Regions from separate parts of the Microbulbifer spongiae genome, predicted to be linked through region 1. Evidence: predicted binding sites of a transcription regulator. Region 1 holds the regulator's gene; each other region holds the start of a gene.

Region 1 (7,856 bases):
AAACGGCGCAAATGCCCCTGGAACTGCGTATAGGCCAACCCTAAAAGGCGCATGAAACGCTGGGGATCGCGACCATGTTCACCGAGGCTGCCGAGCCCCACCCGGTAGAGACTCCCCAGCAGGTCTTCCACACGCAGGTGTCGACCAGATGCAGCACACCCGTCCAGTTCTGACTCCAGCGCGCAGGTGAACGGGGTTAAAAAACGTTCAAACACCGCCTGAATCAATGCCTTCTTTGAACCAAAGTGATAATTGACGGCGGCCAGGTTGACCCCGGCCGTGCTGGTAATTGTCCTTAAGGATGTCTCGGTAAAGCCGCGCTCCGCAAACAGGATCTCTGCGGCGTCCAGTATGCGGCTAACGGTGTCCGTATGGCTCATAAGCAGTCAACCAGGATTTAAAACAGGTGTTTGATTCTGGCCAGACTAGCACACTCCACCGCCGGTCTGTCGACACCCTATTCTACTCCCACATCCCGATCAATCATTGAGGCTGTGATCAGGGGGCTAGCGGTTGGGAGCACATTGTCGATACAGACCGCTCCTTTGGAGAGGTATGATTCGCTCAGTTATGGCTAACCCGGCCGTGGCATACATTGCCGGGTCATTGCAACACAAGCGGCGCAGCCAGCAGCTCCGGGCCGGTGCGAGTCACAAAAGCAGCCCGTTCAATTGCGTTGTTTTTTAAATGCGACGCTTTGTTTGCCGATTAAAATACGAGAAGGAGGCAGGCGCAACACACGGGAAAAATTCCGCTTACTCCTGGGGCCGCATAAATTGCAGTATCAGGTCTGCCGCCTCCTCTACCGTTTCCACGATATGGAATAAATCCAGATCGCCTGCATCAATGCAATCTCGCTCCAAGACCGTATCCACCAGCCAGTTGTAGAGACCACGCCAGTAGTTTCTATCCACTAATACAATGGGAAACCGCCGCACTTTTTGTGTCTGAACCAAAGTTAATGCCTCAAACAATTCATCCAAAGTACCGTAACCCCCCGGCAGACCCACAAAGCCCACAGCGTGTTTGACAAACATAAATTTACGCACAAAGAAATAACGGAAATTTAAACTGATATCCTGATACGGGTTGGCTGTCTGTTCAAAAGGAAGCTCAATGTTCAACCCAATTGAAGTACCCGGCAGGGCAAAAGCTCCGCGATTACACGCCTCCATCAAACCCGGTCCTCCACCGGTGATTACCGAAATACCCTCTGCGGCCAATAGCTCACCGAGCTTCACACCCTGCCGGTACTCGGGGCTACTCTCGGTAAAACGCGCGCCCCCAAAAACCGTAACCGCGCCACTGAGTGCAATCAAACGCTCAATGCCATCTACCAACTCCGACTGTATACGCAGCACCCGCCATGCCTCGGCCATTTTTGCATCCAGCATCGTTCCCTCTCTGTCAGGCCTTTCAACAATCGTGTTTCATTCCCAGTTTTCATAACCAATGTAGCAGCATATACAGCGGGGGTGCATTGGGATTGCATAGACATCAATTCTGTATATAATCCCAGCAACTGTATAAAAATACAGAATACCAGGTAACCCCATGACCAATCTCACTGCCCGACAAACCCAAGTACTAGAGCTGATCAAAACCTATTTGGAAGAAACTGGTTATCCGCCAACCCGGGCGGAAATTGCCCAGGAGCTGGGCTTCCGGTCACCCAATGCCGCAGAAGAGCACCTGAAAGCCCTGGCGCGCAAAGGAGCCATTGAGATGGTCGCCGGCGCTTCCCGCGGCATTCGGATTCCCGACCACCAATCCGGCCTTCCCATCATTGGTCGTGTTGCCGCAGGCCACCCCATTCTCGCGGCAGAACACATCGAGGACTATTGCCATCTCCCTGCCAACTTCTTTCGCCCGCCGGCAGACTACCTGCTCCGGGTACACGGGATGAGTATGCGCGATGCGGGCATACTCGACGGGGATCTGCTCGCGGTACAGAAAACCGAGCAGGTCAGGAATGGGCAGATTGTTGTGGCACGTATTGACGAGGAGGTCACCGTGAAACGCTTCCGCCGCAAAGGCAACCAGGCGGCGGTGCAGTTGCTGCCTGAAAATGAGGACTTCGACATCATTCAGGTGGATATGCGGGACAACCACTTTGTGATTGAGGGGCTGGCGGTGGGCGTCATTCGCCAAACCCCTTGATTTGATCACGCCTTAATACGAAAAACAGCGGCCATTGGCCGCTGTTGAAACCTCTTCGGGGTAACCCCTCGATCAATGGATCGTATGGTTAACCGGCAGTGATTCCTCGTCTTCCTCAAAGTAACCCGGCTCCAGGTCATCCAGATTGTGTACAGCCTCAATGCCCGCTTCCAGCATAGCCCGGGCAATAGCCACCTTGTGTTTTCTCATAAACTGGAGACTCTCGGCTGAGAAATGGATACTCACCAGAGGGTCCTCCTTGTGGCCGCTGCGACGCAAAGCCACATCGCCATTGGCCAGTTCGATAATCTCAAAAGTTTCGGAGGACATTTGCTTTTCCTTCACCACAAATCAATTTGCGCCCAGTGTAACACAGGCTATTTATAAGTTTCAGTGGGCGCAGTCAAGCGAAGCAAATGGTACACAGGTACCCTTAACACTCCTCCAAACTGGCGCGCTGCCTGCGCACCAACTCGCTCAGAGCACCATGCCACTTCAGCAGTATTTCAGCAGAAAGCGCACCGGATGTGGGGGAGGCCATACTGCACAGTGGGATCAGGTTTGCCCCTTTCCGCGCGGATTCCATTGTGGGTGTGGGAGCATACTGCTGCAGCTTTCTCCAGCATTGAAGCAGCTTGCTCAACCAGCTATCTGGATCAGCGTAGAGCAAGGACAATTCCCTGGCCTCACTACTGACCACTCCCCGGCTCTTGAGACTATCCAGGACTACTTGCAATGACTCGGGCTCGAAACCCAATTGCAATTCATTTGCCAGCTCAGCGAGGTAAGCCTTGTAGGCTTTCCACAACTGAAACAGGGCCGCCTCTTGCAGGGCCCTGTTTTGCAAGGCAGATTCGCCAGACAACTGTAACAACAGCTGGCATTTGCGCAGCGCAGAGACAACCAGACCCGTATAGAGATTCGTCATTGATTACCTTGAGCGGCTTTCTTGCGCGGGGGTTTACGTCTGGCAGCGGTGCTTTTACCACCGGGCTCAACCTGCCAAGTGCCTTCGCGATAGAAAGCACGCCATCCTGTCGCTTTGCCCCCCTCTTCAGACTGCACATATTGCTGCTGCATCTTACGACTGAAACGCACCACCGTGTCCCGCCCCTCGTTGTCTTTGAGCGGGGCAGAAAAAAGGAAGCTGTACTTGGGGTCGATTTCGCTCTGGTGAGGCAGTAACTCTTTGACCAGGGGGGCGCGTGTTTCGCGTTTTTTAGGGAACTGACTCGCGGCCAGGAAAAGCCCGGTGGCACCATCGCGCAGAATATAGTGGTCATCCACTTTCAAGCACACCAGCTCCGGCATGGGCACCGGGTCCATTTTCGGCGGCGCCGGTTGGCCATTTTTCAATAACTTACGGGTGTTTTTACAAGCTTCATTGGTACAACCAAAGTACTTACCAAAACGGCCAGACTTCAGTTGCATGTCACTGCCGCACTTGTCACACTCGATCACCGGGCCATCGTACCCTTTGATCTTAAAGGTGCCCTGCTCAATTGCATAACCGCTGCAATCTGGATTGTTACCACAGATGTGGAGCTTGCGGTGCTCATCCAGCAGGTAGCTGTCCATGGCCGTGCCACATTTGGCGCAACGGCGCTTCTCGCGCAAAAGGCGGGATTCCGCTTCCTCATCTGTGTCCGCATCCACCGCCTCATCGCCGGATACCAGGTTCATGGTATTGACGCAGCGCTCCTTCGGGGGCAGAGCATAACCGGAACAGCCCAGGAATACCCCGGTGGAACCCGTGCGAATTTGCATATGGCGTCCGCACCTGCTACAGGTAATATCCGTGTCAGTCGGAGTATTGCGACGCATGCCCTTATCGGTAGACTGCGCCTTTTCCAGGCGAGCGGAGAAGTCCCGATAGAACTCATCGAGTAACTGTTTCCAACCTTTCTCCCCCTCGGCCACCGCATCCAGGGACTCTTCCAGGTTCGCGGTAAAACCATAGTCCATTAAATTTTTGAAGCTTTCACTGAGGCGATCGGTAACAATGTCGCCCATCTTTTCCGCGTAGAAACGCCGGTTTTCCAAACGCACATAGCCGCGGTCCTGAATGGTGGAAATGATTGACGCATAGGTGGAGGGCCGGCCAATGCCGCGTTTTTCCAATTCTCTCACCAGGGCCGCCTCACTAAAACGCGCTGGGGGTTTGGTGAAATGTTGTTTCGGGTCCAATTTCTGCAGGGCGAGCCTGTCGCCGACTTTTACGTCCGGCAGTTCCAGATCCTCCTCCTTTTTGCCCCCGGAAGGCGCCACTTTGAGGAACCCGTCAAAGCGGATAACCCGGCCGCGAGCGCGCAGTTCAAATTCGCCGGCGCTGACCACGATTGAGGTAGAGGTAAATTGTGCTGGCGTCATCTGGCAGGCGACAAACTGTTGCCAGATTAGGTTGTAGAGCCTTTCCGCATCGCGTTCTGCCCCCGATAGCATATTCGGGCCCACACGCACATCGGAGGGTCGAATGGCCTCGTGGGCCTCCTGGGCCCCTGCCTTGCTGCTGTAGGTGTTAGGCACCTTCGGCAGATACGGATCGCCGTAGTGCTCGCCGATATATTCCCGGGCAGATTCCACAGCCTCGCCACTGAGATTAGTGGAATCGGTACGCATGTAGGTAATATGCCCCGCTTCATACAAACGCTGAGCCAGGGTCATGGTCTTCTTCACACCGAAACCGAGGCGGTTGCTCGCCGCTTGCTGCAATGTCGAGGTGATAAACGGGGCACCGGGCTTGGAGCTGGTCGGTTTGTCGTCCCGCCCGCTAACAACAAACGCACTGGACTCCAGTTGCCGCACGGCGCTATTCGCCTGGGCCTCATTGACGGGCCGGAATACCTGACCTGCCTGCTTTTTGACTTCAAGGCGCAGCTTGTCGGCATTATCGGTTTTTGTGTCTGCAAACAGGGACCAGTACTCTTCCGGAATAAAGGCACGGATCTCCCGCTCCCGCTCCACGACAAGGCGTACGGCCACAGACTGCACGCGCCCTGCAGACAACCCCCTGGCCACTTTTTCCCAAAGTAGCGGCGATACCATATACCCGACAATACGGTCGAGAAAACGCCGTGCCTGCTGGGCATTCACCCGGTTGATATTCAATCGCCCGGGATCTTTGAAGGCGCCCTGAATTGCCGACTTGGTGATTTCGTTAAAGACTACCCTGCGATAGCGGTCGTCACTACCGCCGATGGCCTCGCGCAAATGCCAGGCGATTGCCTCTCCCTCGCGATCCAGGTCCGTCGCCAGGTAGATATGGTCAGCGTTTTCGGCGAGCTTGCGCAATTCACTGACAACTTTTTCCTTGCCTGGCAGGATTTCGTAATGTGCCAACCAGCCGTGATCCGGGTCTATGCCCATGCGTTTAATCAGTTGCTCGTGACTCTTTTTGCGCTTGTATGCCGCTTTCGCCTCCGGGGAGAGCCTGCGGGTTTCCGCCGCGCGTCGCGCCCGCGCCTTAGCATCAACAGGCCCTTTGCGGCCCCCACCTGTGGGCAAATCGCGAATATGGCCAACGCTGGACTTAACCACAAAGTCCTTGCCGAGGTATTTGTTGATGGTTTTCGCTTTGGCCGGTGATTCAACAATGACCAGTGATTTACCCATAACTCTCTGATTTGAAATAAAAATTTACTGCTGTTTAAGGCCCGGCAAGCTGCCAGTCCAAGCTTGCGCTGCGCGAATATATAAGCTCCAGCCAGTGCGCGGTCAAGCAAAGCTGACAATTTTCTGTGCCAGACAGCAAATATCCCCACCCTTTAAAGGACTGGGAAGGAGGCGTAGCACCTGGCTCCTCTTGCGGGTATCGGGCCTCGAAAGACTAGTTCTCCACGGGCCTTACCGGGCTCGGTTTGCGAATGGCCCCCTCTATCAGCGGACCGAATTCAGCCAGTGCCGATAACAGTTGTGCAAAGGTCTGCCCTCCACCCGACTCCTCCCACTGGATGCCTAATCCCACATCAGTGGCTACGACTGCATAGGTGTTCACTGGCACTTTTTCCAGTAATTGATGCAGATAATGCCAGGCGGATTTGGGAGCAGCGGGACCGCTACCCCAATCCCAGCGTCCGGCAAAATTCAACTCGTGCGCCACCCGCTGGCGCTGGAGCGTCCAGCCAACCCGCAGCCCTTTGCGGTCCTGCCACCGATGGGAATAAACGGCGGCAGTCCCCCTGCCAGCGGTGGCCGGAAGGGCCTGAATCTGCACAGTAATGCCCGCCCGCGCAGCCCGACTGCGCAAGTCCGCCAGTTGGCGGTCTCGACGGTTGGGTTTCAGCCACATCACCGGCCCCAATACCAACCCAATGACGAGGCCAATAATGATCACTGGTAACCATTCGGACATCACCAATCACCCCAATGAAAGACAAAAACCGCCATTCTGCGCTGTTTCGTATGATCTGTGTCAAACAGTTTTTTTACGGTAGACTGAAAATGACTGTCGAAAGGGTGTATTCATTGAGTCAATAATAGAGACGGGAGAAAGCACATTATGGCGGAATATCAACGGATTTTGGTCGGCCTTGATCTCTCCGAGGAGTCCTCGCAGGTGCTGGAAAAAGCCGCTGCGCTTGCGGGGGCATTTGGCGCAGAGGTGAGTTTGGTACATGCCATAGAGCCTTTGACTTTTGCCTATGGCGGAGATATCCCTATGGACCTTTCCGAAGTCCAGGAGCAATTGCAAACCCAGGCCAAGGAACAGCTCCGCAAGGCTGCCCATGCGCTGAATATTCCCACCGAACGACAACACGTCATTCTCGGCCAGCCCTCTACCGAGATACATCGCCTGGCCGCGGACCTGGGGGCAGACCTGATCGTTATCGGCAGCCACGGCCGCCACGGTCTGGCCCTGTTGCTGGGCTCGACCGCCAATGGGGTGTTACACGGGGCCAAATGCGATGTGCTGGCAATCCGCGTGCACCTGGAAGATAAATAGCTGGTGGGAAGCGGTGAAGGTTTGGTAAACCACTACTCTTCAAGCACCAGAAACACCCTCATCCAGTGCCGCTTTCAAGTTCAGACCAACGCGCAAAAGCGGCTTCCAGTTGTGCCTGCTTTTCAGTCAGCAAGCGCAACCGCTCCTGTACCAAGGACGGCTGTTGACGGAAAAAAGCCGGGTCGGCGACCTCCGTTTGCAAAGTGTCAATTGCCTCTTCGAGGCTCTCAATCAACTCGGGCAGGCTGTCCAGCTCTCTCTGTAACTTGTAGCTGAGCTTTTTTTTGAGTGCCTGGGGCTTTGCTTGTTGCGCGGGCTTGGATGAGGGTGCAAGCTGGGGCAGCTTTTGCGCTTTGGTCCCTGTTACAAAGCGGCCCCCTGGCGAAGAAAGTCGTCGTACCCCCACATACTCGCGAATGTCACCATCCCCTTCGAAGGCCAGGCAGGCGCCCACTACATTGTCTAAAAAGGCGCGGTCATGACTCACCAACAGCACGGTGCCGCCGAAGTCCAGAAGCAGCTTCTCCAGTAGCTCCAGGGTTTCCGCATCCAGGTCGTTGGTGGGCTCATCGAGTACCAGGATATTCGCGGGCTGACTGAACAGCTTGGCCAGCAGAACACGATTGCGTTCGCCACCGCTCAGGGCGTCAACCCGAGTATATGCCTTGGCGCCACCGAACAAAAAATCGGACAAATAGGACATCACGTGGCGGCTCTTACCACCAATAAGTACCGAATCGCGTCCCCCGGCCAC
Region 2 (7,856 bases), 1.2 Mb from region 1:
GGAGTTGATGCTGACCGGTGATATGAAACGCTATGTGTGGTCCATGAATGGCAAAACCCTGAGTGAAGATGCGTATATCAGGATCAGGAAAGGAGAAAATGTGCGGTTTGTGTTGGTAAACAACACCATGATGCGCCACCCCATGCACCTGCATGGCCACTTTTTCCGGGTAGTGAATGGCCAGGGCGATTATTCGCCCTTAAAACACACGGTGGATGTGGCACCGATGAGCACTACCATGATCGAGTTCAGAGCCAACGAGGAGAAAGACTGGTTCTTCCATTGCCATATTTTGTATCACCTGGAATCCGGTATGGCGCGAATTGTTCATTACGAAGGCACGGAAGTGTCACCGGAGATTCAGGCGATTCGCTATAAAGCACTGGAAGACCCCTGGTATGCCTGGGCAGATATTGGCCTGCAGACCAATATGAACACAGGTTTCATGATTACGCGCAATAACCATAACGATGTATTCCTGACTTGGGAGAGCAACTGGAGCAATGAGTATCAGGCGACGCTTGGTTATTATCGTTTTGTGAACCGTTTTTTCTCCGGTTTTGTGGGCGTTAATACCGACACCGACCTTGCGCCCCACCGCACCCGTGCCGTGGCGGGCTTCTACTGCCTTTTGCCTTTCAAAATTAATGCCCTGTTGTGGGCGGATGACCGCGGCAACGGGCGGATCACGATTAGTCGGGAACTGGCGATTATCGACCGGTTCGGGTTAGGCTTTGAGTACGAGTACGATTCCTTCTCCAAATCCGAGTACCTCGTGGCACTTACTTACTGGCATTCGGATTTTTTGTCCTTTGCCGCCACCTATGACAATGATTATCAGGGGGGCGTTGGCGTGTTACTCCGGTTTTGAAGTTTGTCCCTCCCCTGCTGGTATAAAGTGGCTTTCGGTCAGTGATTTGCCCAGTGGAATAAGAATGCTGTTTAAACTTCTGGAAATCCCTAATCTGGTGGCGTTCTTTGAGCATGGCATGCATTGCCGGTAGTGGATTTGACTTTAGGGAATCTATGGTCGGTAAAACGCGCTGTGGGTAAAGCCTAAAGGCAGGAGAGCAATCAGGCTGGCTATGTGAATAATACCCGGCCTACCGGTCAGTCTCAAACCTTGGCGGTAATGCTTTACAAGGCTAAACTGTACGTATGTACAGTATCTGAGTAGTACCCCCTGGATGAAGCGTGTTTCCTTATATGGCTGTAGTATTGCTTGCGGCTTCCCGTTCCCGGCAGATGATCACAAAGAGCCCGGCCCTAGTCTTGATGAACACTTGATCACTAACCCCGCGGCAACTTTTATGGCACGTGCCAATGGTGATTCAATGCAGGGACTTGGGATTTTTGACCGGGATCTGCTGATTGTCGATCGCTCCCTGGAACCAGTACAGGGCGATGTGGTGGTGGTCGCCCTGGATGGACAACTGGTCTGCAAGGTGCTGGATCGCCACCGTGGACGCCTTTTATCGGCAAATAGCCAGTATCCGCCAATCCCTATCCGGCAAGGGCAGGAATTCATTGTGGAAGGGGTGGTCAAGGCTTCCATTCGCTACCATCGGCTTCTGTGAATGCTGGCACTGGTGGATTGCAACAGCTGTTACGCCAGCTGTGAGCAAATTTTTCGACCGGATCTTCGCGGTAAGCCGGTAGTGGTACTCTCCAATAACGACGGCTTTGTTGTGGCACGTTCCAAAGAGGCCAAATCGTTGGGTATCGGCGATCTTGAGCCTTTCTTTAAGATTGAGCATCGGTTGCGGCTGCACCAGGTGGCTATTTTCTCCAGTAACTACCCTCTTTATGGGGATATTTCGCACCGGGTGATGACGACTTTGCGGCAGTTCAGCCCGGAAGTGGAGGTGTACAGTATTGACGAGATGTTCCTTGAATTTCAGGGCCTACGAAAGCCTTGGCTGGATTACGGACGACAGATTCGCCAGACGCTGTGGCGGGACGTTCGCATGCCCGTGGGTGTGGGTATCGCCCCTAGCAAGACCCTGGCCAAACTGGCCAACAGGGCAGCAAAGACACTGCCTGGGTGCGAAGGTGTATGCGCCCTGGACGCACCCGAGAAGTGGCAATGGTTCCAGCGTCGTACACCCGTGGACAAGGTGTGGGGTATCGGTCGTCGTTTATCCAGACGGCTGGCCGGATTCGGTGTTGAGACCGCCTATGATCTGGCACAGGCTAATCCCAAGGTCCTGCGCCGTTATAGTAATGTGAATATTGAGCGGACTATTGAAGAGCTGAATGGTGTCCCATGTATTCCCTTGGAGGAGCAGCCCCCGGTAAAGAAGCAGATCTATTGCACCCGCTCCTTTGGCACAAAGCTGAGTGAATTACAGCCAATACAGCAGGCAGTTACCCTATATGCCAGCAGGGCGGCAGAGAAGCTGCGTGCCCAGCAGTCACTGGTGAAGGCGATCCATCTGTTCCTGCATACATCGCCCCACGAGCCCAACTATTACAGTCGTAGTACCATTGTACAGATGCCGTATCCAACTGATGACACCCGGCTGATCGTGCAGCTGGCAAAGGAAGCGATTGCTGGACTGTATCGCCCTGGTCGTCACTTTATGAAAGCTGGCATTGGCCTGGTTGAACTGGTGCCGGGGTCGCTGGGGCAGGGGGACCTGTTTACTTCAGGACAGCCAGCCCACATAGGAAGGACGATGCGGGTCCTGGACCAGGTCAACCAGCGTTTTGGCCGGGGCACTTTGTTCCTGGGTGCTGAAGGTGTTCAGAAGAAGTGGAAAATGCGGCAGGCATACACGTCACCGGCCTATACAACCAGGTGGGGGGATTTGCCAGAGGTTGTGACATAGACGCTAACTGACTGGATTATAGTTTGACTATGTGGAATTGTACTGCCTGAGCGCGGAGTAATCCATCGCAGAGAAACAGTGCATCGCAAAGGGTTGTATTTCTGCTCAATTGGTTCTGTCAGTGTTGAGGTCGGAATCCCGCTTGCTCTTTACCAGGTGGTAACTATTTCTCTTGTCAATGAAACCCATAGCTGTAAATCGCAGGTGGGATTGTGTTGAAAATCAGCCATGGTATCTTGTCTGATTTACAAGTCCGGATGTTTATTTTTTGAACGCCATAGACCATTTGCCTAATGGTGACCACTAAGAATGGTTCCTTGTCAGACTTTTCCGATTGCGTAACGCTTCTATTATTGAGAAGCCAAACAGACTGATAAGAACGTTGAACGTTGTAGTAAATACGTAATGGCATGCAATAGGCACAGTGTGACCCACGCAGTGGGCTGTGGTAGGATGCTGCGCAAAATGAGGTGTGAGGTGAACGCTTCAAGAAAACTGGCTATATAACATGCAGTTTAAATGTTGCTCACAGGTAGAGAACTAGGTTTGGCACGCTTTAGCTGCTCAGGGCTCTCGGCTACAAAATCAATCTCTCTTGCATGAACTTGGTTAGATTTTAATTGTTCCTCCTCTTGGCTGTGAAGGAACTGGTTCACATATATTCAAGCAGATAGAAAAATATGGGTCCTAGAGTTCAGCGTACCGTTTGGCAGATCCAGCGCGATGTGATTCATGCGCTGCTGGTTAGGGAGATGAAAACCCGCTTTGGCAAATGGCGACTGGGATATGCTTGGGCTCTACTCGAGCCAGCACTGCACATCATGGTCCTGGCAACAGTTTTCAGCTTTCTGGGCAGGGAGTTTTATCCGGGTATCCCTACCATGTTATTTATGTTGGGAGGGATAGCGCCATTTCTGTTTTTTAGTCACTGCTTTTCCAAAAGCCTGGCTACTGTAGCTTCCAATCGCGGGTTATTTAATTATCGCCAGTTGCGTCCTTTTGATGCTGTGCTCAGCAGGGTTTTGCTGGAGTTCATTATTTACCTGTTAAGCCTGATCGCCTTGCTTGTTGTACTGGCATGGTGCGGTGTGCAAGCTGCCTTTGGTAATTTTCTTTTGTTGGTTGAAGTCAATATTCTTTTTTTTGGATTTTGCCTGGGCCTGAGTCTGGTCCTTTGTGTTGTGGGAGAAAGGTATCCAGAGTTTTCTAAAGTGCTGCCTGTGCTTGTGCGACCCCTGTACTTTATATCAGGTGTATTTTTTTCGCTCGACCAGATCCCAAAGGAGTATCACCCCTATTTGATCTGGAACCCCCTGTTGCATGTGATAGAACTGACCCGCCAGGGCTTGTTTGCCAATTACCATGGTATGTATGCCAGCTTTCAGCATCTTACATTTACTGCAGTCGGTATGCTGGCATTTGGGCTGTTGGTTTATAGGGTGAGCTGGCGTGACTTGGTACGCAGCCAATGATTAAGCTGGAGAATCTTACAAAGTCCTACCGGACGCCCCAAGGGCGTAATGTCCTGTTCAAGGATGTCAATGCTAGTTTTCCTGAGGGCAAAAATATAGGCATTCTTGGGCGTAATGGAGCCGGTAAGTCAACACTGTTGCGAATTATGGGTGGAATTGATTACCCCGATTCCGGACGGGTGATTACTAACCAGAGAATATCCTGGCCAATGGGATTGGCCGGTGGTTTTCAGGGGAGTATGACCGGTAGGGAGAATGTCGCTTTTGTCTGCGGGCTCCATGGCGTCTGGGGTGCTGGCCAGCGCAAGGTGATGGATACAGTTCAGGGGTTTGCCGAGATTGGGAATTATTTTGATGCCCCGATTAAGAATTACTCTTCAGGAATGCGGTCACGTCTTGCTTTTGGGCTGAGTATTGCTATTGATTTTGATATCTACTTGGTGGATGAGGTGATGTCAGTAGGGGATGCCCAATTCAAGAATAAGTGTGAGGCGATAATTGCCGAAAAGCGCAAGACCTCCACTTTTATTATTGTTGCTCATGCGATGCCATTGCTGAGAAAAAATTGTGAAGTAGGAATCTATCTTGAAGAGGGAAGAGTAAAGATTTGTAAATCTATGGATGAAGCTATTGCTCTCTATCTGAAAGGTGGAGCTCCTCAGCAGAATAGCAAAACAGCATCGTAAATACTCAAATCAGTAGCGTAAATTAAATTTTATGGAAGCAAAAAAATCGCGTACAGATGAGCAAGCCGAAATAGTGGCAAGCAAGGCTCTGCGGGGGATGGTTCATACGGTAAGGAAGGCTGTAAGAGATCTCTCGGGTGATGTAAATGATACACACCGAAAGCCTGCAGAGTTTTTACGCCGTTGGCGTGGCCTGTTGCTCTTTGTCGCAGCCCCCCTGTTGATTGTTGGAGCCTATTATGTGTTTTTGGTTTCGGAGCGTTATGTGAGTCATGCGCAGCTAATAGTGAAAGACAGCGCCGCCTCTCAAACGGCATCCCACGCGCTGGGCTTTCTGGTTCCGGGTATGGGATCTGATAATCAGGATGTATTTTTGGTGGTCAATTATATCCAGTCTTTGGATATGGCATTGTATCTGGATGAAAAATTGGATCTCGCAAATTATTATAAGAGCAATCGCCACGACGTATTCTCCCGTCTTGATGCAGATGCAACCCAGGAAGATTATCTGGCGTATTATCGACAGCATATTAGGGTTGCTATGGATGAGACTACAGGCATTATTACCATTGAGATGCAAGCGTTTGATCCGAGTTTTGCCCAGCATTTAGTTGAGACTGTTATTCAAAAATCAGAAGATTTTGTGAATGCGATCAGTAATCAGCTTGCGGATAAGCAGGTTGAATTTGTAAAAAGCGAATTGGCGTTAGCCCAAAGGAATCTACGCCGTACAAAACAGGAAATTCTGGATTTTCAGAATCGTAATAAAATTGTGAGCCCGGAAGAGCTGACCAAAGGAATTGGTAGTATTATCCAGGGACTTGAAGCCAGGCTTGCAGAGCGGCGTGCCGAGTATACGGCGGCAAAGACCTATTTGAACCCGGACTCCTCCCAGATTATTTCCATGCAATCGGGAATTGATGCCCTAGAGCACCAAATTGAAATGGAAAAAGTTCGTTTGGTGGGTATAGATAAGGAAGGGAAGCAAAGGCTGAATAGCTTGGGGGCACAGTTTCAAAACCTGGAGCTTGATCTGCAATTTGCAACAGATGCCTATGCTGCTTCTTTAAAGGCTCTGGAGACTGCCCGTATGGAAGCTTCCGGGAAGCTGAAGCATTTGATGGTGATTGTACAGCCTTCTCTGGCAGAAGAGCCGGAATATCCGCGTAAATTATATAATTTGGTGAGTTTGTCCATTATTTTGCTGCTGCTGTATGGGATTGGAAAAATGCTGGTTGCCAGTATTCGTGATCATAGAATGTAGGAGAGGTTGCAAGGGTGGTGCAGCAGTCTTGCTTGTTGAAAGAGTAAATTTAGTTAAATAGATTGGCAGAAATGACCGCAAGAAAAGTAAGAAGTTATCGTTTAGGTCTAGTCCTGTTGGCATTTTTTATATGCTCGCAGGCCATGGCTCTTGAAACGCAGCTGTTAGGCAATAAAGAAGATTCGGAATTGCCACAACCTGGTGTGCCTGTTTTTGGTCAATCTCTTTTCCGAGGGGCTTTCAAGGATCAGCCTTTCAGTGGTTTTAATCCGGATTATCGTATTACGGTGGGCGATCAAATAACGCTGCAGTTGTGGGGTGCCTATAGCTTTAATGCGACTTTGCCAGTAGATCCTCAGGGGAATATTTTTGTACCGGAGGTAGGACCGATCCATGTGGGAGGGGTTAAAAACGGTGCGCTCAATGATTTTGTCTTGCGCTATGTAAAACGTGTATTCAAGAAAAATGTACAGGCCTATGCAAACCTGGAAGCCAGCCAACCGGTAAAAGTATTTGTTACCGGATACGTCAATAATCCCGGTTTATATAATGGCTTTTCCTCCGATTCGGTTCTCTACTACCTGGATAGTGCTGGGGGTATAGATCCAGAAAGTGGGAGTTTTGTTGATATCACGGTAATGCGCGGTGGTAAACCGATACAAAAGATCAATCTCTATAATTTTCTGGTAAAAGGGATCATGCCCTCACTGCAATTGCGCAGTGGAGATGTGGTGGTTGTAGGCTCGCGCAAAGGTTCAGTGACTATTAAGGGCGCTGTGCAGCAGGCGGCACAAATGGAATTCATTGGTCCTTATACACAATTGGGAGAAGTACTTCTGGTAACCAAGCCGGACCCTCAAGCCAATTTTGCTCGTATCACCCAGGTAGTTGATGGATTGCGGCAGGCGAGTTATTTACCTCTGACTGAGGCGATGACAATGCGTCTCTATCCTGGTGCCCAGGTGGAGCTTGTACGTGACAACGATATCAAATCGATTTCAATTCGTGTTTCCGGTGAGCTGGATGGTCCGGCTACTTATGTAATGCCCTATGGCGCCACACTGAATGAGTTGATGATACGATTGAATTTTCGTGAAAACGCGGATCAATCCGCGGTACAGCTTTATCGCAAAAGTGTTGCAGAAAAGCAGCGGGCAGCGTTGGATCGCTCTCTGGATGCCTTACAAATGGAGGTGCTGACAAGGCAGCCCAATACAGATCTCGAAAAGGCAGCGCAGAAAGATAATGCAGCCATGATACAAAACTTTATCGAGCAGGCCCGTAAAGCAGAACCTCGGGGACAAATTGTGATTGCAAATAGCCCCAATGCTGTAGAGATGTTACTGGAAGATGGCGATGAACTTGTTGTACCGTTAAAGCCTTCCACGGTTTCTGTTGTGGGAGAGGTTATTTTCCCGACTTCCCTCGTCTACAGTAAAAAGCGCACCCTGGAAGAATATATCGAATTGGCAGGGGGGTTTGCCAACAATGCCAACCAGGAGGAGCTGATCATTTTACATCTGGATGGAACCATTAGTCGAATTGAGGACAGAGATTTCGATAATCGCCTGGGTGACCGGTTACGTCCCGGTGATGAAATCAT
Region 3 (7,856 bases), 2.0 Mb from region 1:
GACTCCCGCAGGATTTCTGCATTGATTGCCTTCAGGTGGGACAATACATCATCCGGCAGACGCCTGACCTTTACGCCGTGTTCTTCCACCAGCTCCTTCAGGGCACGGTTATTGCGTGCGGTGTACTCATCCAGCATATCCTGGTTGGCAGCGCGGGCCGCGACACGCACAATTTCCTGCAGGTCTTCTGGCAGTTGTTCAAAGGCCTTCTTGTTGACAATAAACTCCATCATTGAGCCGGGTTCATGCCAGCCCGGATAATAATAGTACTCGGCCACCCGGTGAAAACCGAAGGCCAGATCGTTGTAGGGGCCGACCCATTCGGTGGCATCAATCACCCCGGTCTGCAATGCGGTATACAATTCGCCACCAGGAATGGTGACTGCTGTTCCACCCGCCCGGTTGAGCACCTCACCGCCAATACCGGGGATACGCATCTTCAGACCCTGTAAATCCTCAACGGAATTGATGGGCTTGTTAAACCAGCCGGCCATTTGCACACCCGTGGAGCCCCCGGCCAAGGGAATCAGGTTAAACGGTTCGTAGAGTGCTTCCCAGAGTTCCAGGCCACCACCGTGATGCAGCCAGCCATTCATTTCCTGGGCATTCAGGCCGAAGGGCACAGCGGTGAAAAATTGAGCCGCCGGTATTTTTCCCTTCCAGTAATAGGCAGCGCCGTGTCCCATTTGCGCGGCACCTTCGGAAACGGCACTGAAAACGCCCAGGGCGGGTACCAGCTCGCCGGCGCCATAGACCTTGATCTTCAGCCGCCCGCCCGACATCACTGCCACCTCCCGGGCGAAGTGCTCCGGTGCGCGACCGAGGCCGGGAAAGTTCTTCGGCCAGGTGGTGACCAGCTTCCAGTGATACCGCTCTTGGGCACCCGCCTCGGTGTACTGTTGTTGTGGTCCCAGCGCCGCTCGGGAGGCCACCAATACAGCAAAGGTAATCACCAGCAGCGCCAGGAGACCGAGGATAACGGCGGGGTACCAGTTAATCTTCTTCATCACTACCATTTATCGTTTTCTTTCTTTGGCTGGGGTGGTGGTCGGCCCCTTTTGCGCAAACGCATGGCGGCTTGCACTGGAACAACCACTTACATGGGCTGTAACTTTGCCATAGCCACCAACAGCCACTTGCTGCCGACATCGTCAAAGTTGACCTGCACACGGGCGCGGGGGCCGCTGCCTTCAAATTGCAATACGGTGCCCTCGCCAAATTTGGGGTGATCGACACGGCCCCCCAAAGCCAGGGGGGGCAGGTCGTCGAAATCCGGAGGCGGGTCGGAAAACTCTCCCACCCTGCCATACTCGGCCTGGTACAACGGTCGTGATATCTCGGTTTTCAGCCGCACCTCCTGCACCAGGTCGGCCGGTATCTCGCCGATAAAGCGGGAGGGACTGTTGTAGGTTTCACTGCCAAACAGGCGGCGGTTTTCCGCATAGGTGATATACAGCCTGCGCATGGCGCGGGTGATACCCACATAGCAGAGGCGGCGCTCCTCCTCCATACGGCCTGGCTCCTGTGCTGACATTTTGTGGGGAAACAGATTTTCTTCCACGCCAGCCATAAACACCAGGGGGAATTCCAGGCCCTTGGCAGAGTGCAGGGTCATCAGTTGCACCGCGTCCTCAAATTCCTCTGCCTGCCCTTCGCCGGCATCCAGTGCTGCACTATCGAGGAACTGGTTGAGCAGTGAAATCGCTCCCTCCTGATCTTCATCCTGGGGCAGATCCTCGCCGACAAAAGCGCGACAGGCACTGACCAGCTCCTGCAGGTTCTCCACCCGGGTCTGGCCTTTCTCGCCTTTTTCCTTGCCGTGGAATTCCAGCAGGCCGCTGGTTTCAATCACATCTCCGGCGATTACATCCAGCTTTTTGGCTTCGGCATTGGCGGCCAGCCGGTTAATTAAATCCTGAAATCCCTGCAGGGCATTGCCGGCACGGGCGGCGAGCACCCGCTGCTGCAACATCATCTTGGCCGCCTGCCACAGGGAGCAGCCCTGCTCGCGGGCGAAGGTGCGCACCATCTCCACGGTGCGCGCGCCTATTCCGCGTGTGGGTGTGTTCACCACCCGCTCGAAGGCGGTGTCGTCGTTGCGGTTGGCGATCAGGCGCAGGTAGGACAGCGCATTCTTGATTTCCAGGCGTTCGTAGAAGCGCTGGCCACCGTAAATGCGATAGGGGACCTGCTCGCGCAGGAGCCCCTCTTCCAGTACTCGCGACTGGGCGTTGGAGCGATACAACACGGCGATACTGTCCCGCCGGTTGCCGTCGCGCACCCAGTCTTTTATACGCTCGACAATAAAACGCGCCTCATCCTGTTCGTTGTAGGCGGCGTAGACGGAGATGGGTTCCCCCTCTTCGCCATTGGTCCACAGCGCTTTGCCAAGGCGACCGCGGTTGTGGGCGATCACTGCGTTGGCGGCGTCTAGGATACGGGCAGTGGAGCGGTAATTCTGTTCCAGGCGCACTGTCTGCACACTGCGCAGGTCTGTGGAAAAGTGCTGGATATTCTCGATCCTGGCGCCGCGCCAACCGTAGATGGACTGGTCGTCGTCGCCAACCGCAGTGATATAGCTCTCTTCACCGGCCAGCAGGCGCAGCCAGGCATATTGAATCGCGTTGGTGTCCTGAAACTCGTCCACCAGGATAAAGGGGAAGCGCTGGCGATAGTGGGCGAGGATGCTGTCATTGTTCAGCCACAATTCGTGGGCGCGCAGCAGCAATTCGCCGAAATCCACCAACCCACCACGCTGGCAGGCCGCCTCGTAGGCAGCGTAAATGCGCACCATGGTCTGCAGCCAGGGGTCGGCACCGGCATCGATATACTGAGGGCGCAACCCCTCGTCCTTTTGCGCACCGATCCACCACTGGGTTTCGCGTACCGGCCATTTTTTCTCGTCCAGACCCAGATCCGCCTGCACCCGCTTGAGCAGGCGCAGCTGGTCGTCGGCATCGAGTATCTGGAAGTTTTGCGGCAGTTTGGCCTCCTGCCAGTGGGCCTTGAGGAGGCGGTGGGCGAGGCCGTGGAAAGTGCCCACCCACATGCCGAAGGTATTCACCCCCAGCAGTGCTTCGATACGGGCACGCATCTCCAGCGCCGCTTTATTGGTGAAGGTCACCGCCATAATGGCGTAGGGCGAGGCCCCCTCCACGCGCATCAGCCAGGCGATGCGGTGAACCAATACGCGGGTTTTGCCCGAACCGGCCCCGGCCAGCACCAATTGATTGCCGGGTGCCGCGGATACCGCCTCGCGCTGTGCGTCGTTGAGGGGGTCTAGAATCTGAGATACGTCCATAGGCGAGCATTGTACCAGAGCTTGTGTGCAAGACCTGTGTATATACACAGGATTTAGCCCAAACTAACCACACAAAGCCGCTCGCCAGCGATGCGCGCAGGGGCTACACTGCGCCATCTGACATTGCGAAGGAAGTCCTGTGAAACCGGCGGAAGTCACGCAAAGAATCAGCGAACAGCTCTCCTCCATGCGCAAATCCGAGCGCAAGGTAGCGGAGTATATTCTCGCCAATCCCGGCGAAATTATCCATATGCGTATCGTCGACCTGGCCACAGAGGCCCAGGTCAGTGAACCCACCGTGGTGCGCTTCTGCCGCGCGGTGGGCTGCTCGGGTTTTCAGGAGTTCAAGCTGAACCTGGCCCAGCAGCTGGCCTCCAGTCCCAGCTTTGGTCAGATCGCAGTGACCGAGACGGACACCATTGCCGAATACAAGCGCAAGGTGTTTGACTCCACCGTGGATACCCTGCTCATGGTCCGGGACAGAATAGACAACCGCGCTCTGGAAGCCGCGGTAACCGCCATGGCCGCTACCCGGCGGGTCGAATTTTTTGGCTTTGGGGCCTCCGGCGCCGTCGCTGCCGATGCCCAGCACAAATTCTTTCGCCTGCAACTGGCCACCGCCGCACACTCCGATCACCATATCCAGAATATGTCGGCCATGTCCATGGAGCCCGGCGACGTGGTGGTGGCGATTTCCCAGAGCGGGCGCACCAAGGCGCTGTTGCGCTCAATGAATATGGCGAAGAAACAGGGGGCCTTGGTTGTGGGCCTGGCTCCCAGCGGCTCACCGGTAGCACAAGAGGCCACTATCCCGCTGGAAGTGGATGTGGAAGAGGACATCGAGATCTACACGCCGCTGTCCTCGCGTATTGCCCATCTGGTAGTGATTGATGTACTCGCCATCGGTGTGGCACAGCGCAAGGGACCGCAGCTGCAGAAACATCTTTTGAAACTGAAGCAGGGCCTTTACACCCTGCGGGAAGACAAACACTGAATCCGGGTTTATTGCCGCGCCTTCACGGGGGATAATAGACACACACCACCTGACATAGCTTGCGCCCGGAGGCCATGTTCAGGGCAACTTGCCCCCGGGATTGCCCGCACCAAGCCGTACCAGAGCACAATCAATGACCACTGCATCAACCGCTGAACAAAAAGCCCCACGCTGGCTGGTGGTGTGGCTGGCAGCCCTCGTCTCACTGACCCCCTTCTCCATCGACAGCTACCTGCCGGCAATTCCCGCCATGGCCGCGGCGCTGGAGTCCGATGTGGCGCAGGTCCAGTACTCGGTTTCCAGTTTTTTGCTCGGCTTTGCCCTGGGGCAACTGTGTGGCGGCCCACTGTCGGACCGCTGGGGGCGGCGACTGGTGGGTAGCATCGGCCTCATCATCTATATCGTCACATCGCTACTGGTGCTGTTCGCGGAGCATGTGGGCCAACTGATTAGCCTGCGCTTTCTACAGGCTATTGGCGGTGGTTTTGCCACAGTGATCTGTGCCGCCATCGTGCGCGATCTACACAGCGGCCGCGAGGCCGCCAAGATTATCTCGATCATCAGCACCATGATGCTGACGGCGCCCCTGATTGCGCCATTGATCGGCTCGCTTTTGCTGGAAGTGGGCGGCTGGCAGAGTATTTTTGTTTTTCTGCTGCTGTACGCCATGGCCATGCTGCTGCTGGTCCGCCGGCTGCTGCCGGAAACCGTGCCGCGCTTCACCCGGGCCCGGCGCCAGCGGATGCCGCTGGGCTCCCTGATAGCCAGTTACGCTGTGGTACTGCGCAACCGCCGCGCCCTCGGGTTTCTCGCCGCCCAGGCCTGTGTCAGTGGCTCGATGTTTATTTACATCACCACGGCGCCTTTCGTTTTTATGGAGTATTTCAATATTGGCGCCAACCAGTTTCCGCTGTTTTTCGGCGCCTGTATCCTTGGGTTGATTGTGATGGTGCAGGTGAACATCCGCCTGCTCAACCTGTTTCAGCCGCGCTCAATTTTTCTGGCGGGTATTTCACTTCAGCTGCTCGGCTGCGGCCTGCTGCTGCTGTGCACCCTGACGGGTATCCGGGAATTACTCCTGTGGATGGTGCCTTTGGTACTGGTGATCAGCTGTATCGGCATCATCGCGCCAAACGCCGCCGCCTGTTACCTGGAATTTTTTCCCAAGGTAAGCGGCAGCGCCAATGCCCTCTATGGCGCTGCGATCTTTATTACCGGTGGTGTGCTGGGCGGGCTGGTGAGCAGTCTGCACACCGGCACACTGACCCCCATCGCCGCGTCGATGTTTGCCTCGGCACTGGTGGCACTGTTGAGTGCTGTTGTTGTCGCCAAAGCGTGCCAACCCATTGAACCGACCCATCGCCTCACCCTGCGCTGAGGTGGCCAGTCAGGCACTTTTGCCGTTTTCCTCCTCAAGGGCCCGTTGCACCTCCGGCCGCTCCGCCATGCGCTTTTTGAATAACTGCAATCGCGGCCAGCGCGACATATCGAATTGCAAAGACTCCAACCAGGTGGACAGGACATACAGGTAGGCATCCGGCACGGTGAACTCCCCTCCCATCAGATAGCCTTTATCCAGGTGCTTCTCAATATAGTCAAAACGCCGGATCAGATTTTCACGGGCACGTTGCTGTTCTTCCTCGGGACCGTTCCAGAACAGGGGCTTAAACAGTTCATGCACTTCTGCACTCAGGAAGTTGAGCCACTCGAGCATGCGGTAGTGGGCGAGAGTGCCCACAGGTGGCACCAAATTGGCATCGGGTTTTTGTTCGGCCAAAAACTGCACTATGGCAGCACCTTCGGTGAGTATCTCTCCGCCATCGAGCTGCAGTGCCGGAACATAGCCCTTGGGGTTGATCTTTCTGAAATCATCGCCGTTTTCCAGGGTGTGGGTTTCCAAATCCACTTTGCACAGGTCCAGATTGATATCCGCTTCACGGGCGACAATATGCGGGGACAGGGAGCAGGCTCCGGGGGCATAGAAGAGCTTCATGGGTATTCCTCGATTGGCAGCTGTGTTGGTAGCAGCAGTATAGAAGTGCTTTTCCGGTTGTCTTTTATACTGGTGTATTTTTCCATGCCCCGTAGCTATCCCCGGCCGTGGGGTGCTGCGTAATCGAGCTCCGGTCCTCTTGGGACTATGCCCGTGGGGTTGATATTGCGGTGGCTATCGTAATAGTGGTGCTTGATATGAAAAAAATTCACCGTCTCAGCAACCCCCGGCCACTGATACAGTTCGCGGGTAAATCCCCACAGATTTTTGTAATCCGCAAGGCGCTGCTTGTTGCATTTGAAGTGGCCATGGTAGACCGCATCAAAACGGATCAGTGTGGTGAACAGTCGCCAGTCCGCCTCGGTAATTCTGTCTCCCGTCAGATAGCGGTTATTGTGTAAGCGCTGCTCTAACTGGTCGAGCGTACAGAACAACGCCTCGTAGGCCTGTTCATAGGCTTTTTGGGAGGTGGCAAAGCCGGCGCGATAGACGCCATTGTTCACCGTTTCATACACCACTGCATTGGTGGCATCGATGTCGCCGCGCAGCTCTTCCGGATAAAAATCCTCATGATTGCCGGTGAGGTGATCGAAAGCACTATTGAACATACGGACAATTTCCGACGATTCATTATTCACCACACACGTCCGCTGCTTGTCCCAGAGTAGGGGTACGCTGACACGGCCGGTATAATCGTCGCGGTTGCGCAGGTATAATTGGTACAGATAATCCGAATGATAGAGTGGGTCGCCGCTGCTGCCTTCCTCCGTATTGAAAGTCCAGCCGTGCTCGCGCATGAAGGGGCTGACCACCGATATGTCGATATAGGGCTCCAGCCCTTTTAATGTGCGCAATATCAGGGTGCGGTGGGCCCAGGGGCAGGCCAGGGAGACATACAGGTGATAACGACCCGCCTCGGCAACAAAGCCCCCCTCGCCACTGGCGCCAGGACTGCCGTCGGTAGTGATCCAGTTGCGCAGTTGTGCCGCCTCCCGCACATATTCACCACCGGTTTTTCCCGTGTCGCGCTTTTGACTCCGCCAGCGGCCATTGACAAGCTGACCCATTGCCTTCTCCTCAGGCCGCCGGTCGTTGTCGCGGCCTGCCGTTTTCGTCGGAGTGCGGTGCTACCTGCCCCTTATCCAGTGATCCAGGCTGTAGCGGCCGGCACCGGTACAGGCGAGTAGCAGAAAGCCGCCAGCAATAGCCAGATTCTTCATAAAGCTGGTCATCTCGCCGGAATCATCCGGGACAAAATGCACCATCCCGGCACTGATCAGGCAAAACAGGAAGAGAACGATTGCAGAAAAGCGGGTAAAGAAACCGAGCAGCACCGATAATCCTCCAGCCAGCTCCACCAGGATCACCAGTGGCAATAACAAAGCCGGTAATCCCATGGATACCATAAATTCCTCTGTCATCGCATACTCGCCCAGCTTGCCCCAGCCGGCAATAATAAACAGCAGGGACAACAGAACCCGGCCGATCAATTTGGAGGTATCGCACAGCACAGGATGGTTAGCCATGACTTTTTCTCTCGCGGTTGCACACCATTGGATAAAGGGATG

What was found. Region 1 encodes LexA, which represses DNA repair genes until DNA is damaged. Its sites were predicted from a motif close to ACTGTNTNTANANACAGT; they were not measured.
Region 2: M8T91_RS12985 (LexA family protein) is a predicted target of LexA. The motif match lies at 1,150-1,167, and genes of this name have one in related genera.
Region 3: uvrD (DNA helicase II) is a predicted target of LexA. The motif match lies at 3,335-3,352, and genes of this name have one in related genera.

The regions. Positions count from the first base shown of each region.
Region 1 covers NZ_CP098023.1:1,857,090-1,864,945, reverse strand. The annotation lists gene M8T91_RS07935 (TetR/AcrR family transcriptional regulator) at 1-380, opposite strand, end outside; gene M8T91_RS07930 (LOG family protein) at 756-1,394, opposite strand; gene lexA (transcriptional repressor LexA) at 1,555-2,160, shown strand; gene M8T91_RS07920 (hypothetical protein) at 2,233-2,490, opposite strand; gene M8T91_RS07915 (DUF6586 family protein) at 2,594-3,088, opposite strand; gene topA (type I DNA topoisomerase) at 3,085-5,772, opposite strand; gene M8T91_RS07905 (hypothetical protein) at 5,987-6,511, opposite strand; gene M8T91_RS07900 (universal stress protein) at 6,659-7,102, shown strand; gene M8T91_RS07895 (ATP-binding cassette domain-containing protein) at 7,161-7,856, opposite strand, start outside.
Region 2 covers NZ_CP098023.1:3,104,408-3,112,263, reverse strand. The annotation lists gene M8T91_RS12990 (multicopper oxidase domain-containing protein) at 1-871, shown strand, start outside; gene M8T91_RS12985 (LexA family protein) at 1,188-1,577, shown strand; gene M8T91_RS12980 (Y-family DNA polymerase) at 1,578-2,831, shown strand; gene M8T91_RS12975 (ABC transporter permease) at 3,512-4,303, shown strand; gene M8T91_RS12970 (ABC transporter ATP-binding protein) at 4,300-4,989, shown strand; gene M8T91_RS12965 (KpsE/RkpR family capsule polysaccharide export protein) at 5,021-6,253, shown strand; gene M8T91_RS12960 (polysaccharide biosynthesis/export family protein) at 6,325-7,856, shown strand, end outside.
Region 3 covers NZ_CP098023.1:4,319,700-4,327,555, reverse strand. The annotation lists gene M8T91_RS17975 (TRAP transporter substrate-binding protein) at 1-1,007, opposite strand, end outside; gene uvrD (DNA helicase II) at 1,097-3,301, opposite strand; gene hexR (transcriptional regulator HexR) at 3,441-4,295, shown strand; gene M8T91_RS17960 (multidrug effflux MFS transporter) at 4,429-5,673, shown strand; gene gstA (glutathione transferase GstA) at 5,683-6,288, opposite strand; gene M8T91_RS17950 (glutathione S-transferase family protein) at 6,384-7,355, opposite strand; gene M8T91_RS17945 (DoxX family protein) at 7,416-7,814, opposite strand.